Regions from separate parts of the Qipengyuania benthica genome, predicted to be linked through region 1. Evidence: predicted binding sites of a transcription regulator. Region 1 holds the regulator's gene; each other region holds the start of a gene.
The links. The regulator LexA, encoded in region 1, represses DNA repair genes until DNA is damaged. The targets are predictions, from matches to a motif close to GTTCCNCNCTTGTTCT.
Positions count from the first base shown of each region.

Region 1 (3,485 bases):
TACGACATGGCCAAGGCGATCGACAAGGGGATGACCATCGGTCCGCTGCGCCTGCTCGCCAAGAGTGGCGGCAAATCGGGCGAGTGGCTGGCCAAGGACACGTGAGCGGCGCCGGCCTGCTGCCGCTCTCCGAAGCGCAGCAGCGCCTGCTGGCGCTCGCCCGCCCCACCCCGGTAGTCGAACTGCCGCTCGGGCGCTGCCTGGGTCATTATCTCGCACGTCCCTTGACCGCGGTGCGCGGCCAGCCTGCTGCCGATCTGTCGGCGATGGACGGCTACGCAATCCGCTGGGTGGATCTGCCCGGCCCCTGGTCCCTCGCGGGAGAAAGCGCGGCGGGACGGCCGTTCGAAGGTATGCTGCAGCCCGGTCAGGCGGCGAGGATCTCGACCGGAGCGATCCTGCCTGCCGGTGCCGACACGATCCTCGTCCAGGAAGATGCCGAGCGCGACGAACAGACGCTGCGGCTAACCGGCGAGGGTCCCCCCGGTCGAGGCGCGCATATCCGCTGTGCCGGACATGATTTCATGCCCGGCACAGCACTGGCATCCGCAGGTGAAATGATCGACGCGCGGTTGATCGCGCTTTCTGCGATGGCCGGGCATGGCACGCTTCCAGTCCATCGGCGAATACGCGTTGCGATCTTCGACACCGGAGACGAACTGGTCGAACCGGGCATGGCTCTGCCGAGCCCGGCGCATCTCCCGGCGAGCAATGGAATCATGCTTGGGGCGATGCTGGCACAATTGCCGGTCGATACGGCTTCGTCCGCCATCGTTCCCGACCGGCTCGAAGCAGTGATCGAGGCTCTGTCGGCGCACGCCGATGCCGATGTCGTCATCACCACCGGCGGAGCATCGGTGGGCGATCACGATCTGATCCAGCCCGCGCTGAAGCGGCTAGGCGGCAGCGTCGATTTCTGGCGCATCGCGATGCGCCCGGGTAGGCCCGTCATGGTGGCGAGGCTCGGCAAGTCCATCGCCGTCGGCCTGCCCGGTAATCCGGTTTCTGCCTTCGTCACCGCGCAGATGCTGGTCCTGCCGCTGCTGCGCACCATGCTCGGCGCGGCCGTGGCGCTTCCGCAGCCCACCCTGCTGCCCGCGGGCGCGCCGTTTCCTGCGGTGGGCCATCGCCAGGATTTCGTCCGCGCGAGGATCATCGGCGGCGCGATCCACCCACTCGACAATCAGGACAGCGGCGCGCTCCACACGCTGCGGCGGGCCGATGCGCTCGCGATCCGTCCGCCGCACGCCGCCGCAGCCACGACCGGCGACCCCATCGCCTGCCTGCTCCTCTCCTGAGCGGGCTTGACGGCGCTGCATTTGTTTCGTACTTGTTCCGTGTTCGTTCGCCCGGTAAGCCAGGCATCTGACACAAGGACCATGCGATGCTGACCCGCAAACAACACGAGCTGATCCGCTTCATCCAGCTGCGGCTGGAAGAAAACGGCATCTCTCCGTCCTTCGAGGAGATGAAGGAAGCGCTCGACCTCAAGTCGAAATCGGGTGTCCATCGCCTTGTCAGCGCACTGGAGGAGCGCGGGTTCATCCGTCGTCTGCCCAACCGCGCACGCGCGCTCGAGGTGATCCGTACTCCCGAGGACGCCGTGCCCCCCAACCGCAGCCCAAAGCCCGCCAATGATACGGTTTTGCCGCAACTCGCCGCGAAAACGGTGGCGCGCGAACCGGCCAACGACATAATCGAACTTCCGCTGCACGGACGGATCGCTGCGGGCGCGCCGATCGAGGCGATCGAGGGGCAGACCAGCCTTCCCGTGCCCGCTGCGCTGCTCGGCCCCGGCGACCATTATGCGCTCGAGGTCTCGGGCGATTCCATGATCGAGGCGGGGATTTTCGACGGCGATTTCGCGCTCATCCGCCGCACCGATACGGCGCGCGATGGCGAAATCGTCGTGGCTCTGGTCGATAACGAGGAAGCGACGCTCAAATATCTGCGCCGGCAGGACGGTCGGATCACGCTGGACCCGGCCAATTCCTCCTACGAGCCGCAGGTCTATCGTGCGGAGCAGGTGCAGGTCCAGGGCAGGCTCGCGGGGCTCCTGCGCCGCTACCACTGAGCGCCGCCGAGCGCCACGTCAGTCGGGTGTTCCACGCCACCAGCCATGCGTGCCCTGGCTTTGTGCCACCGTGCGCACTTCGCCATCCGCGAGATAGACCAGTGTCCCGCCCTCGCGCTCGAGAAACCGCCGGTCGGCCTTGAGCCACAGCGGGCGGCAGCTGCGCGGGAGGAACCGGTCGGCCACCACGATATGCGCACGATCGCAGGCCGCCGCGAGCGCGCGCTCCTCGACCATTTGGCGATTTCGTCCGATCAGCACATGCCAGACACGTTCCCTGCGGCGCAGTGTGATGGTGCAGAATTCCGGCGTGCAACGCGCCTGCGGCCAGCGGTCGAGCGGGATCACTGCTCCATCGGAACCCGCCATCTCGAGCAGATTGTCACGTGCGTAGGAGCTGCGGCTTTCGCGCAGGACCAGCAAACGCTCGTCCTCGCCGACGATGCCGAGGTGGCGCCCGTCGCGAGTGATCAGCAAATCGGCCTTGGGCGTGGCAAGGAACATTCCCACCCCGAGCACCACCGGCACTAGGCCCCAGGCGCGCACCCGTCCCCGCCATAGGGCGATCCACAAAAGCCCGGCCAACATCACCAGCAGCGTGCCCAGGCGCATCTGCGGCATCAACTGCACCGCTCCGGGTTGTTCGGCAACGAAGCGCGCAAGCGCAAGCAGCAGGTCGAGGGATTGTCCCACCAGCCACCACACCGGCTGCCCGAGGCCGACCAGATCGAGCATCAGCGCCAGCGCAAGCAGCGGCATCGTGACGAATGTCACGAGTGGGATTCCCACTACATTGGCGAAGGCTCCGTAGAAACCGGCGCGGTGGAAATGGAACAGCACCACCGGCATCAGCGCGAATTCGATCAGCAGGCCGGTGAGGAACAGGATCGCCACGCGTCTCCCCGTTCTCGCGAGCCAGCTCTCCTCGCGCGCGGCGAGGAAGCGCTTGACCCAGCCCGCGCCGCTCAATGCCACGATGGCGATCACTGCGGAAAAGCTCATCTGGAAGCTGGGCCCCACCAGCGCCTCGGGCCAAAGCAGCAGCACCGCGAATGCCGCGACCGCGACCATCCGCATCGACAGCGGCTCACGCCCCAATGCGATCGCCAGAAGTACCAGCAAGGCCCCGATGCAGCTGCGCACCGTGGGCACCTCGGCACCGGTCAGCAGCGTATAGCCGATCCCCGCGAACGCCCCGATGCCGGCGGCGACCAGCGGCAGACGCACCCGCAGCACCAGCCATGGCCACGCCCCCAGCAGCTTCATCGCGAGAAAGAACGCTGCGGCGATCACCGCGCTGACATGGACGCCGCTGATCGAGAGCAGATGGTAGAGCCCCGAGTCGCGCATCGCCGCATCGTCCCCCTCCGCGATCGAGCCGCGATCGCCACTCGCGAAGGCTGCGGCGATC
Region 1 is NZ_JAVAIL010000002.1:451,009-454,493, forward strand. Features, by position in the region: gene moaC (cyclic pyranopterin monophosphate synthase MoaC) at 1-105, shown strand, start outside; gene Q9K01_RS07465 (molybdopterin molybdotransferase MoeA) at 102-1,298, shown strand; gene lexA (transcriptional repressor LexA) at 1,385-2,074, shown strand; gene Q9K01_RS07475 (ComEC/Rec2 family competence protein) at 2,093-3,485, opposite strand, start outside.

Region 2 (3,485 bases), 210 kb from region 1:
CAGGAGCCCGAGGCGCTCAAGGCCATTCGCGCCAATATTGCCGCCTTCGGTGCGCGCGATCGGACCAGCGTTCAGGCCGGCTCGGTCATGGCGCTGGGCGCTGCCCGTTCGGCACACGACCTTATCCTGCTCGATCCGCCCTATGGCACCGGCGCTGGCCAGGTCGCGCTCGACCGGATGATGCGCTACGGCTGGTTCGACGCCTCGAGCTGGATCGTTCTAGAAACCGGCGTGAACGAAATCGTATCGATCAAGCAACTCGACATCGAGGCGGAACGCCGCGTCGGCAAGGCCAAGCTTACCTTCCTGCGGCTCGCCAGCTAGCTTTCATTCCTGCGGAGGATAGCGCTCGAATTCGGGCAGACGGTGCGCCTCCGCTATCCAGCCGAGCCGCTCTGCCGTCTGAATATGCGCCTGCGCAGGAAGCTCGTCGGGCTCATCGAGCGTGGCGCTCTGCACGTCCACCAGCCCGGGCAGCATCGCGTCGTTGGTGTAGAACAGGCCCGTTCCGCACTGGATGCAGAAATGGCGACGGGCATGCTCCGATGAGGCATAAGTAGACGGCTCGCCCGACACCGCCAATCGTTCCTGTGTCATCATCGCCCAACCGACCATCGGCGCACCCGAGGCGCGGCGGCAATCGACGCAGTGACACAGCGCGTGATTGAGCGGGACGCCGGAAATCTCGTAGCGGATCGCCCCGCAATGGCATCCTCCGGTCAGCATCGTATCGAATCCCTTGAGGTTTCGTAACGCAGATGCGCCAGTGCCGGACAAAAGAAAAGGGCGGCACCGTCTGCACGGTCCCGCCCTTCTTCGTCAGTTAGCCAACGTTACATGTTGCTGGCGGGCTGGCCCGGCCAATAGCCGAGCGGCTTGGTTACACCCGGGCCCCGCTTGCCGGCTTCCCAGGCATTGATGCAATTGTCCTGCTCGTTGGGCGAGCAGATCGGGACATCGCCGGTGGGCGGGCCTTGGTCGCCAGGGGTATTCTGAACCACCGCCGTGCTCCGGTACTGAATGTTACCTACCGTGGTATTCGCCGTCCTGGGTGCCGTGGTCGTGGCGCTCGGCGTGGCGGGCATCGGCGTCGCACCGCTCATCTGGTTCATGATCGAGGTCCAGGCTGCGGCACGCTGCTGCGGCTGCATATCGACGATACGCAGACGCTGCTCGTCGTTGAGTACCCACCAGCCGCGCATCTGGTTATCGTTCAAAGTCCAGTAGTATTCCTGAACTTCGATGGGCCAGCGCGTGTAGGCGATCCGCTGGTCGTCTTCCCAGTTCATGAACATCTGCTGCTGAGCCGGGGTCATGTTGTAGGCACCTGCATCCATGTCCTGTGCGGTATTCTGCGCCATGGCGGGAGCTGCTGAGAATGCCAGCGCTGCGGCGCCGGCAAGAATAAGGTTACGCATAGGATTCGTCTCCGATTACAATTGCTGTCCCCCTTCTCTACGCAGCATCGGCGCGTGGGTTCCGTTACCCTTGCCTTGCCCCCCGCCGTTCCCTAACTGTTCGCATGATCATGAATTCTCTCGAAACCTCCTCGCCGCCCGCCGACCCGGGTGCGCTGCCCGCCTATGCGAAAAACCTCAACGGTCCGCAGAAGGACGCCGTGCTGACCACCGAGGGACCGGTGCTGATGCTGGCAGGCGCGGGAACCGGCAAAACCGCCGCGCTCACTGCACGGCTGGCGCACCTCATCGCTACGCGCCGCGCCTGGCCGAGCGAGATTCTCTGCGTCACCTTCACCAACAAGGCCGCACGCGAGATGCGCGAGCGGGTCGGACGGCACATCGGCGACGCGGTCGAGGGGATGCCCTGGCTCGGTACCTTTCACTCGATCGGCGCGAAGATGCTACGCCGCCATGCCGAGCTGGTCGGGTTGGCCAGCAATTACACCATCATCGACACCGACGACCAGCTGCGACTGCTCAAACAGCTGATCCGCGAAAACGATCTCGACGAGAAGCGCTGGCCGGCGCGCCAGCTCGCGAGCCTGCTTGATCGCTGGAAGAACCGCGGGCTCAATCCCGGCGACCTCGATGCGGTCGAGAACGAAGCCTATGCCAATGGTCGCGGACAGCAGTTCTATACGCTCTACCAGGAACGTCTCAAGACGCTCAACGCCTGCGATTTCGGCGATCTGCTGCTGCACATGCTCAATATCCTGCGGCGGCACCGCGATGTCCTCGAGCAGTATCAGCAGCGTTTCAAATACATTCTGGTCGACGAATACCAGGATACCAATCAGGTCCAGTATCTGTGGCTCCGCCTGCTGGCGCAGGAGCGCCGCAACATCTGCGTGGTGGGCGATGACGACCAGTCGATCTATTCGTGGCGCGGGGCCGAGGTGGCCAATATCCTCAAGTTCGAGAAGGACTTCCCCGGCGCGGCGGTGATCAAGCTCGAACAGAACTACCGCTCTACCCCTCAGATCCTCGCCGCAGCCTCCGGTCTGATCGATGCCAACAGCCAGCGGCTCGGCAAGACGCTGTGGACCGATCTGCCCGCAGGCGACCGGGTCAAGGCGATCGGCGTCTGGGATGGTCCCGAGGAAGCGCGCCGTTTGGGCGAAGATATCGAGCGGCTCGAACGCGAAGGCGCATCGTTGGACCAAGTGGCAATCCTGGTGCGCGCGCAATACCAGACGCGCGAGGTCGAAGACCGCTTCATTCAGATCGGGCTGAACTATCGCATTATCGGCGGCTTCCGCTTCTACGAACGCGCCGAAATCCGCGATGCGCTCGCCTATCTGCGGGTGATCGAGCAGCCCGCCGACGATCTTGCCTTCGAACGCATCTACAACCAGCCCAAACGCGGCCTCGGCGCCAAAACGCTCGACGCCATGCGGCGCCACGCGAAACGCACGGACATGCCGCTCGCCGCCGCCTCGATAGACCTTTGCGACAGTGATGAACTGCCCGCTCGCGCGCGCAATTCGCTCAAGGCCCTGCTCCAGCAGTTTCTGCTCTGGCGCGAGAACGCGCAGAGCGAGACGCCCGCCAACCTGCTGCGCCGGATCGTGACCGAGAGCGGTTACGAGGAGATGCTGCAAAAGGATCGCGGCCCGGAAAGCGCAGGGCGGCTGGAAAACCTCTCCGAGCTCGCGCGGGCGATGGAGGATTACGACAGCCTCACCGATTTTCTCGAGCACGTCAGCCTGGTGATGGAGAACGACGCTCGCGATCAGGGCGAGAAGGTCACCATCATGACCATGCACGCCGCCAAGGGGCTCGAGTTCGATCATGTCTTTCTGCCCGGCTGGGAGGAAGGGGTGTTCCCGAGCCAGCGCGCGCTCGACGAAGGCGGGCTTGCCAGCCTCGAGGAGGAGCGCCGCCTCGCCTATGTCGCGATCACCCGCGCCAAGCGCCGCTGCACCATCCTCCATGCCGCGAACCGGCGGATCTACGGCCAGTGGACCAGCTCGATCCCCAGCCGCTTCATCGAGGAATTGCCGAGCGAGCATGTGGAGCAGGAAA
Region 2 is NZ_JAVAIL010000002.1:661,968-665,452, forward strand. Features, by position in the region: gene rsmD (16S rRNA (guanine(966)-N(2))-methyltransferase RsmD) at 1-324, shown strand, start outside; gene Q9K01_RS08455 (GFA family protein) at 328-726, opposite strand; gene Q9K01_RS08460 (hypothetical protein) at 834-1,418, opposite strand; gene Q9K01_RS08465 (ATP-dependent helicase) at 1,529-3,485, shown strand, end outside.
Region 2: the regulator LexA is predicted to act here: its motif matches at 1,506-1,521, upstream of Q9K01_RS08465 (ATP-dependent helicase).

Region 3 (3,485 bases), on a different contig from region 1:
CGGCGAGGTCGCGTTCGAGAGCGTTGAGCAGGCAACAGAGATGTTTGGCGCCGACGGGTTCCAGCTCTACCGCACGCACTGGGCCGTGCGCGAAGGCGCATCCGGTCCGATTCTCGCAGGGCTGGCCGAACGGAAGCCAGCATTTGCCGATGCGGTCGCCGAATTGCTCGGTGGAGTGGCCGATGCTCCCGGTGCAGAGCCTCCCGAGAGGCACAAGAACATCATAGATGAGGTCGACAGCGTTGAAGCGTTTCTTGAAGTTCTGCAGGCGCATCCGCCCAAGGATGGAGAACAGACGTTTTACAGGGGCCACGAGGATGTCACGTTCGAACTAACGCCTTCGCTGCTTCGAAAGTGGCCGAATGGCAGTTGGAAGTTCATGCCGAACGAGGATCGCCTCTGCAAGGAACTGCTCATCGCCCACTACGACGAGTTCGAGGGAGACCAGTACTGCTTCGACCAGTTGGTCAGGATGCAGCATTACGGGTTACCGACGCGGCTTCTCGACATCTCGAGCAACCCGTTGGTGGCGCTGTTTTTCGCCTGCTATTGCAAGCCCGAACTGATGGAAGAGGAAGGGGAGGTCATCATCTTCCGCGTGCCGGAAGAGCAGGTCAAATACTACGATTCCGACACGGTTAGTTGCATATCCAACCTATCCAAGCTGAGCTACGAGCAGAAGAACGATATCGATCTATCCTTGGAGCTCGAAGCGTTCAACGGCGAGCCGGTCACGGGCAAGCTCCTGCATCACATCAAGTCGGAAAAGGGCTTCTTCGAAGCCAGGATCGTGCCCGATGATCTTGGTTCGATTGTCTGCGTGAAGGCAAAGCAAACGAATACCCGTATCAAGTCGCAGTCGGGTGCATTCTTGCTGTTTGGCCACGAGGCGATCTTGCCCGAATCTGGCCAGGACGGGCTCGAGGTTTCGCGCATCACCGTCAAGGACAAGAAGCGGATCCTTGGTCAACTCGACGCCCTCAACATCAACGCCACGACGGTCTATCCCAGCATCCAGGAGACCGCGCAGCACGTGAAGGCACGCTACAGCTTGCCAGACAGCTAGATCGCGCGGCCGAACCAAATGACGCGGCCGACCACCTGGATGCCCGACCGGTCGACGTCATCCCAGCTCGGGTAGGCCGGGTTGTCGCTGCTGATCGTTATCTTGCGCCCACCGGGCTTAAGAGTGACGCGCTTCACGACGAGGGCATCGTCGGCGCGCAGGACATAGATCCCGTCACGCAGGCGGGAGCCGTGGTCGGACGCATCGACCATGACCTCGTCGCCGTCGCTGAGCGTTGGCTCCATGGAATCGCCCAAGACGTGGATGATCGAGAGGCTGGGGCTCTTTGCCGGCGTAAGTCGCTTGAGCCACCGTTCGTCGAAGCCGAACCGGGTATGCGCCGTTTCGCTCTCGGCAATCGCCCCGAAACCGGCCGATGCATCGACATCGAGCACCGGGATCTCGACCAAGCCGTCGCGAACCGGCAATGGCGGGCCACCCAGGACTTGCTCGTCGACGCCGAAGAAGCTCGCCAGCGTTCGCCGGTCGTTATCGTCGAGCCTACGCGGCGATCCACGCTTGATGAATTGCTGGATATACGACGAGTTGCGCCCGATCAGGCGGGAAATAGAGGAGTAACCGAGCCGCCTTTGCTGGATCAGCCTGTCGAGTTCTTCCCGTACTTGTTCCATCGCTTGCATCCTTCCGGTCAATTCCGGGGTGAAGGAAATTTCCTAGACTCAATGGAGTCTTCCTACTAAGAACAAAGCAAGAACACAAGGACAAAGCGAGTCGAGGACCACATGAAACTGCTGGATAGGATCGAGTGCCACCTGCGGGAATCGCGGATGTCCGCGACGCGCTTCGGGAGGCGGGCAGTCGGCGACCCCCGGTTCGTTCTTGACCTTCGGCTCGGAAGGCGACCGCGGCGCCGCACGATCGAGAAAGTTGAAACCTACTTGGCGTCGTATGAGAAGCTGACCGTGCCTCGCGAAGATCCTAGGCAGCCTTGAAGGCACACCTGCTGGAAACGAAACACGACTGGCAGTCGGGGTTCCGCGCGCGACAGGTCAACGCGGCATGGTCGAGCACTGACCAATTGACCTTTTTCGGATCGCCTCGCCTCACGAGCCACTTGCAAGCTTGCTGAAGCCAAGGATCGTGCCGGATGTCGGCAAGTTTGCGCGGACGCACGAAGCGCTCCACGACGCGCGCCATGTTCACGTCGATGAGCGGAAACCTCTCTCCATGCTGGAACATCAAGATCGCGTGGGCCACGTACTGGCCAACGGCAGGCACCTGCAGGAGCTCCTCGTAACGGTTAGGAAACATGCCGTCATGCTTGGCAGCATACGCGGCGAGTGCACGCAACGAGGCGGCCCTGCGTTTCCATAGGCCGAGCGGCTTGAGAAACTCCTCGAGCACTTCGACGGGGGCTTCCGCGAGGTCCTGCCAACCCGGGAATCGGGTGAAAAACCGGTGGTAGAAGCTTGCGACCGTCTCGGCCCGGGTCCGCTGGAGCAAGACTTCCACGCAAACGAGCTGGTAGAGTGGTGTACCCGGCTCGCGCCATGGGAAGGACCGGCCACCACCCTGCCGGTACCAGTCCGCGAGATCGGCCGCGAGGAGCGTCAGCTTGCGCTTTTCGCCGGTCCCGAGGACCGTGTCAGGCGAGGACATGGACATTGGATGGCGGGAACAGTGCCGGGAAGTCCTTTTGCTTGATCTTGAAGAGGTAGCCGTGGTCCCTGACCAGTTGCTTCTCGCCCCTCTGGCTCATGAGGTAATCGACGGAGATCACGCCGCTTTCCAAGAGCGCTTGGAAATTACGCACGTTCGGTGCGCGCGTGTGTTCTACCTGCATGTAATGGAAATGCTCGTCTGCACCTTTACCGCGGCAGCGCGCACCGACCCAGAATGTCTGGGGATGCTTCTCGCGAAGCCTGCCTCTCAAGACCTCGAGGGGCCAAGTGACTACATGCGCGCGCCGCTCTTCCTCGGCTCGGACGTGGTCCTGCTTCAGCCAGTCCTTTTCGGTGTCGACGCTCAGCATTAACCCGAGGGAGTTTGGAGCCTTCGCGTTGATCTCGCAATTCAAGCGAAGCTTGCCATTGCGATGGTACCCAAAGTTGCTGAGCAGGTTCCACGCCGAGCCGACGGGGCTGACCGTCCAATCGGGCGACTGCGAGAATAACGTGGACCTGGTGGGAGCCCGCTTGATCCGCTTCGCCTTGAGCTCAATCCCCTTGAAGTCAGGCGTCTTCTCGGCATTGGCCGCGATGCCGAGCAAGGTTTCCAACGTCATGCCGACGCCGGTGTCACCCGGACGTAGCGTGCGAACGAAACCCTGCTCGGCAATCTCCCTCAGCGCATCGAGCAATTCGCCGACGACAGGGTCCTCACCTCGCCGGTACATTGCCGCGATATGCCCAAGGGGGCTGCCAGCGTTGTCGAGCGAGGCCAAGACCTCGGGCCGGCT
Region 3 is NZ_JAVAIL010000003.1:614,480-617,964, reverse strand. Features, by position in the region: gene Q9K01_RS11880 (FRG domain-containing protein) at 1-1,066, shown strand, start outside; gene Q9K01_RS11875 (S24 family peptidase) at 1,063-1,698, opposite strand; gene Q9K01_RS11865 (HhH-GPD family protein) at 2,006-2,686, opposite strand; gene Q9K01_RS11860 (MvaI/BcnI family restriction endonuclease) at 2,673-3,485, opposite strand, start outside.
Region 3: the regulator LexA is predicted to act here: its motif matches at 1,767-1,782, upstream of Q9K01_RS11875 (S24 family peptidase).

Region 4 (3,485 bases), on a different contig from region 1:
CTTGCCAACGAGGCGCACTGGCTTGCCGAGCGGCAGGCGATGGATGTTGGCGGAGGTCTGTACGCGTGGCGGAAGCGCAGTGATAAGCTCGTGGAGCGAGATGAGGTCGGCAGTATCTCCGGTGATCGCAGGCGAGGACGCAATCGGCGTCTTGTCGAACACAACCAGGCGAACAGCGATCCCCGTCCCTGTCCGGCGAAACATCTGCTGCAGCCGAACATCGAGGAGCAGCGATGCTTCGTCCTGTTCCTTGGCGAAGGTGGAGGCGTCGAAGCCTTCAGGCATAATGGCGACGATCCTCGCCCGATTAGCAGCGGCCCGGATTGCACCGCGTAGGTGACGCATAGCGGTCTCACCGTCCTTGCCGCGTTCCAGGCTGTGAGCGAACGGCGGGTTCATCAGCACGGCAGACGGAACAGGGCCGCGAAGCAAGTCGGCGATCAGTTCCCCGTCATGCGCAGCGATGGTGGCCGTGGGGAAGACGTGGGCCAGACCGTCTCGTCTTGCCGGATCGATCTCGTTGAGGAGCAGCGAAGCGTTCTGGAGGCAACCCCAGAGAGCAAGGGCACCATTGCCTGCGGACGGTTCGAGGAGCGTGTCTTGCGCGCAGACAGCTGCGGCCTTCGCCATCAGCCAGGCCAGCATTGGCGGGGTCGAGAACTGCTGGAGCTCGACCTGTGCTTCGCTGCGAACGTGCCGCTGCGGCAAGGCTGCTTCGAGCCAGTCGAACCGCGCTTCGGCTTCGTGTACATTCGTCGCCAGATCGATCCGTGAGGACTCTCGAAGCCAGAGTAGTGCGCCGATCTCGACCGCGCTGTTGTAGTCGTCGATCTTCCAGGCGCTTCCCCAGTCCAGGACACCGGTCTCGTCGGCAAACAGCTCGGAAATGTCGGTACGGGTAAGATGACGTCCCGAAGCAAGAAGCGCGGCAACTCGGGTGCCAATGGCATAGGCCAATGGCATTGACGGCAACTGCTCGCCGGCGGGAAACAGGTCTGATTGAAACATGGCAATTCGTCCTCCTGATGGGGGCATCGGGACACGCCCTCTGCCGGATCAGGAATCTGAGAAGCCCTCTCTCCTCTACGGCGCCGCTTTGCGGCGCAGCCATGCTGTCAGTTCATCGTTCCAGTCGGTGCCGCGTGAGGATGGTTTGCGGACCTGGATCGTCCGCCCATCGCGGGCATAAGCGGCCAGGCCACGCGATGCGGCCAGCTCGCCGCCAGCATCGTGATCGACGAAGAGATGAAGCTCGGTCACGCTCTCGGGCACGCTGACGAGGCCGAAGCGCTCATTGCCCAGGGTCGCCCAGACGGGGATGCCGGTAAGAGCGTAGGCCGACATCGCACTCTCGATACCCTCGGCGAGGCCGAGCTTGCCGGAGGCCGGAGCGAAAAGGCGGACAGCAGCCTCACCGAGCGCGCCAAGCGCGCGCTTCGGCTTGTCGAAGCCAGCCTTGGCATTGCCCGAAAGGAACGTGCGATGGATGGCGATCGGGCCCTCGTCGAGGCTGACTGCCGCGATCATGGCGGGCAGAAAGCGGGTCCGTCCTTTCGGGCCAAGCGGCGTTCGTGGATGGAAGCGGAGCGCCGGAGATGCGGCGAGGATGCCGCGGCTTCCAAGGTAAGCCTTTGCAGGACTGGCTCGCAAAGCTTGCGCTTCGCGCCAGATCCTCAGCGCTGCCGCCGAGGGTTTGCGCATTCTGGTCGGCTCGGGACCGTCCGTAGTCGCAGAGCCTGAAAAGAGCGAGCTTGCGTCGAAACCTTCACGCGCCAAAGCAGCCAGCACGCTCTGCTGATCGCATCCCGCGAAACAGTGGAAGAGGATGGCCCTTTGGCCGAGCGTCACACCGAGGGACGGCGTGCGGTCATCATGCGCAGGGCAGCAGGCCATGCCCTTAGTACCGGACCATTTGCCCCCTCGCGATTCGCAGATACGGCGGGCGGTCTCGGCAAGCGACCGGTCGGGATGAGTTTGGACAGACAGGGACATGCGAGCTCCTCAGCATGCAAAGTGGCCCTCTCATCAGCGCTCCTCTCCTCTCCCAAACGCAGGCGTTCGCCGCTTTCCTACAGGCATATGTTCTATCTATGTTCTCTTGCGATTCGAATCAATGGAGCACCACTCGAGATGACCTTCCTCAATCGTCTGGCTGCGATAACGGTCGCCTGTCTGGGGATTATCGCGACCTCCTCACAGCAGGTCCGCGCCCAGGATTTCACCTTGTTCGAGCACGCGATCGTTCCGCCGAAGACGGACCAGCAGCCGGCAAGGGAATATCTTCCTGCAATCTACCAGGCCGAGCCAGCAAACGTATCCTACCGGGAAGGCTTGTATATGGCGGCGATAGCCGAGGCTGAACGTCGTTACGGGCTTCCGACCAACCTGCTTCGTGCTCTTATCTGGGCTGAGTCCCGCTTCAATCCGATGGCTGTGAGTCCAGCCGGTGCTGCCGGGCTGGCTCAGCTTATGCCGGCCACGGCGCGAGAACTGGGCGTCCGGAACCGTCATGACCCTCTTGCTTCGATCGACGGTGGCGCCCGGTACCTTCGCGATATGTTGGACCGGTTCGACGCAGTCCACCTGGCCTTGGCTGCTTACAATGCTGGCCCAGGTGCCGTCTCCCGATCACGCGGCATCCCCAACAATGGTGAAACGCCGCAATATGTCCGGTCTGTGTTGGGACGTTGGCAAGCAATTGGTACGTACAATTGACGAAACTACCTGATTTCCGGCTATTGTCTGAAATCATGTGCCGGAATGAAGACGGACAACGCCAGTGAATGAGACCCCCGGTGAGCCGTTCGACTTTCGCAAGGCGTTGAAGGCACAGAAGCGCCGGAAGCTGAGAAAGGAGATCGCGTTGGGTTTGGGAGCATTCGCGATCGTTTTTGCTGGAGGGATGCTGGCACTCAACTGGCCAGTCCATGATGCCAGCCTTGCTAACGACGATCAGCAGCCTCAGGCTTTATTCCAGCAAGCAAGCTCCCCACAATTCGACATCTGCGGATCCATCCGGCGCACATGCGTCGTGGATGGAGATACTTTCTGGCTTGATGGCGTGAAGATCCGGATTGCCGACATCGACACTCCCGAGATCAGCGAGCCTCGTTGCGACTATGAATACCAGCTCGGCATGCGCGCGACGCACCGCCTTGTCGAATTGCTCAATGACGGGCCCTTTGAACTGACGACTATCGGGAGCAGAGATGAGGATCAGTACGGTCGCAAATTGCGGGTTGTAACGCGCGGCGGCCGCTCGCTTGGCGATCAGCTGGTCAGCGAAGGGCTGGCGCGGACCTGGACCGGGAGACGTGAGCCATGGTGCTGAACCGCGATCAGGAATTGTGGGCCGTCGCACTCTGGGTCGAAAAGAACCATGGCGAAGAGGGAACCGCTTATATCGCGCAGCAAATCCAGCGGCTATCCAACGAAGGGGACGAGGCAGGCATAGCAACGTGGAAGACTGTTGCTGAACGCTTCGA
Region 4 is NZ_JAVAIL010000006.1:1,575-5,059, forward strand. Features, by position in the region: gene Q9K01_RS14080 (strawberry notch family protein) at 1-1,008, opposite strand, end outside; gene Q9K01_RS14085 (DUF7146 domain-containing protein) at 1,084-1,992, opposite strand; gene Q9K01_RS14090 (lytic transglycosylase domain-containing protein) at 2,131-2,715, shown strand; gene Q9K01_RS14095 (thermonuclease family protein) at 2,780-3,331, shown strand; gene Q9K01_RS14100 (DUF6961 family protein) at 3,322-3,485, shown strand, end outside.
Region 4: the regulator LexA is predicted to act here: its motif matches at 2,082-2,097, upstream of Q9K01_RS14085 (DUF7146 domain-containing protein).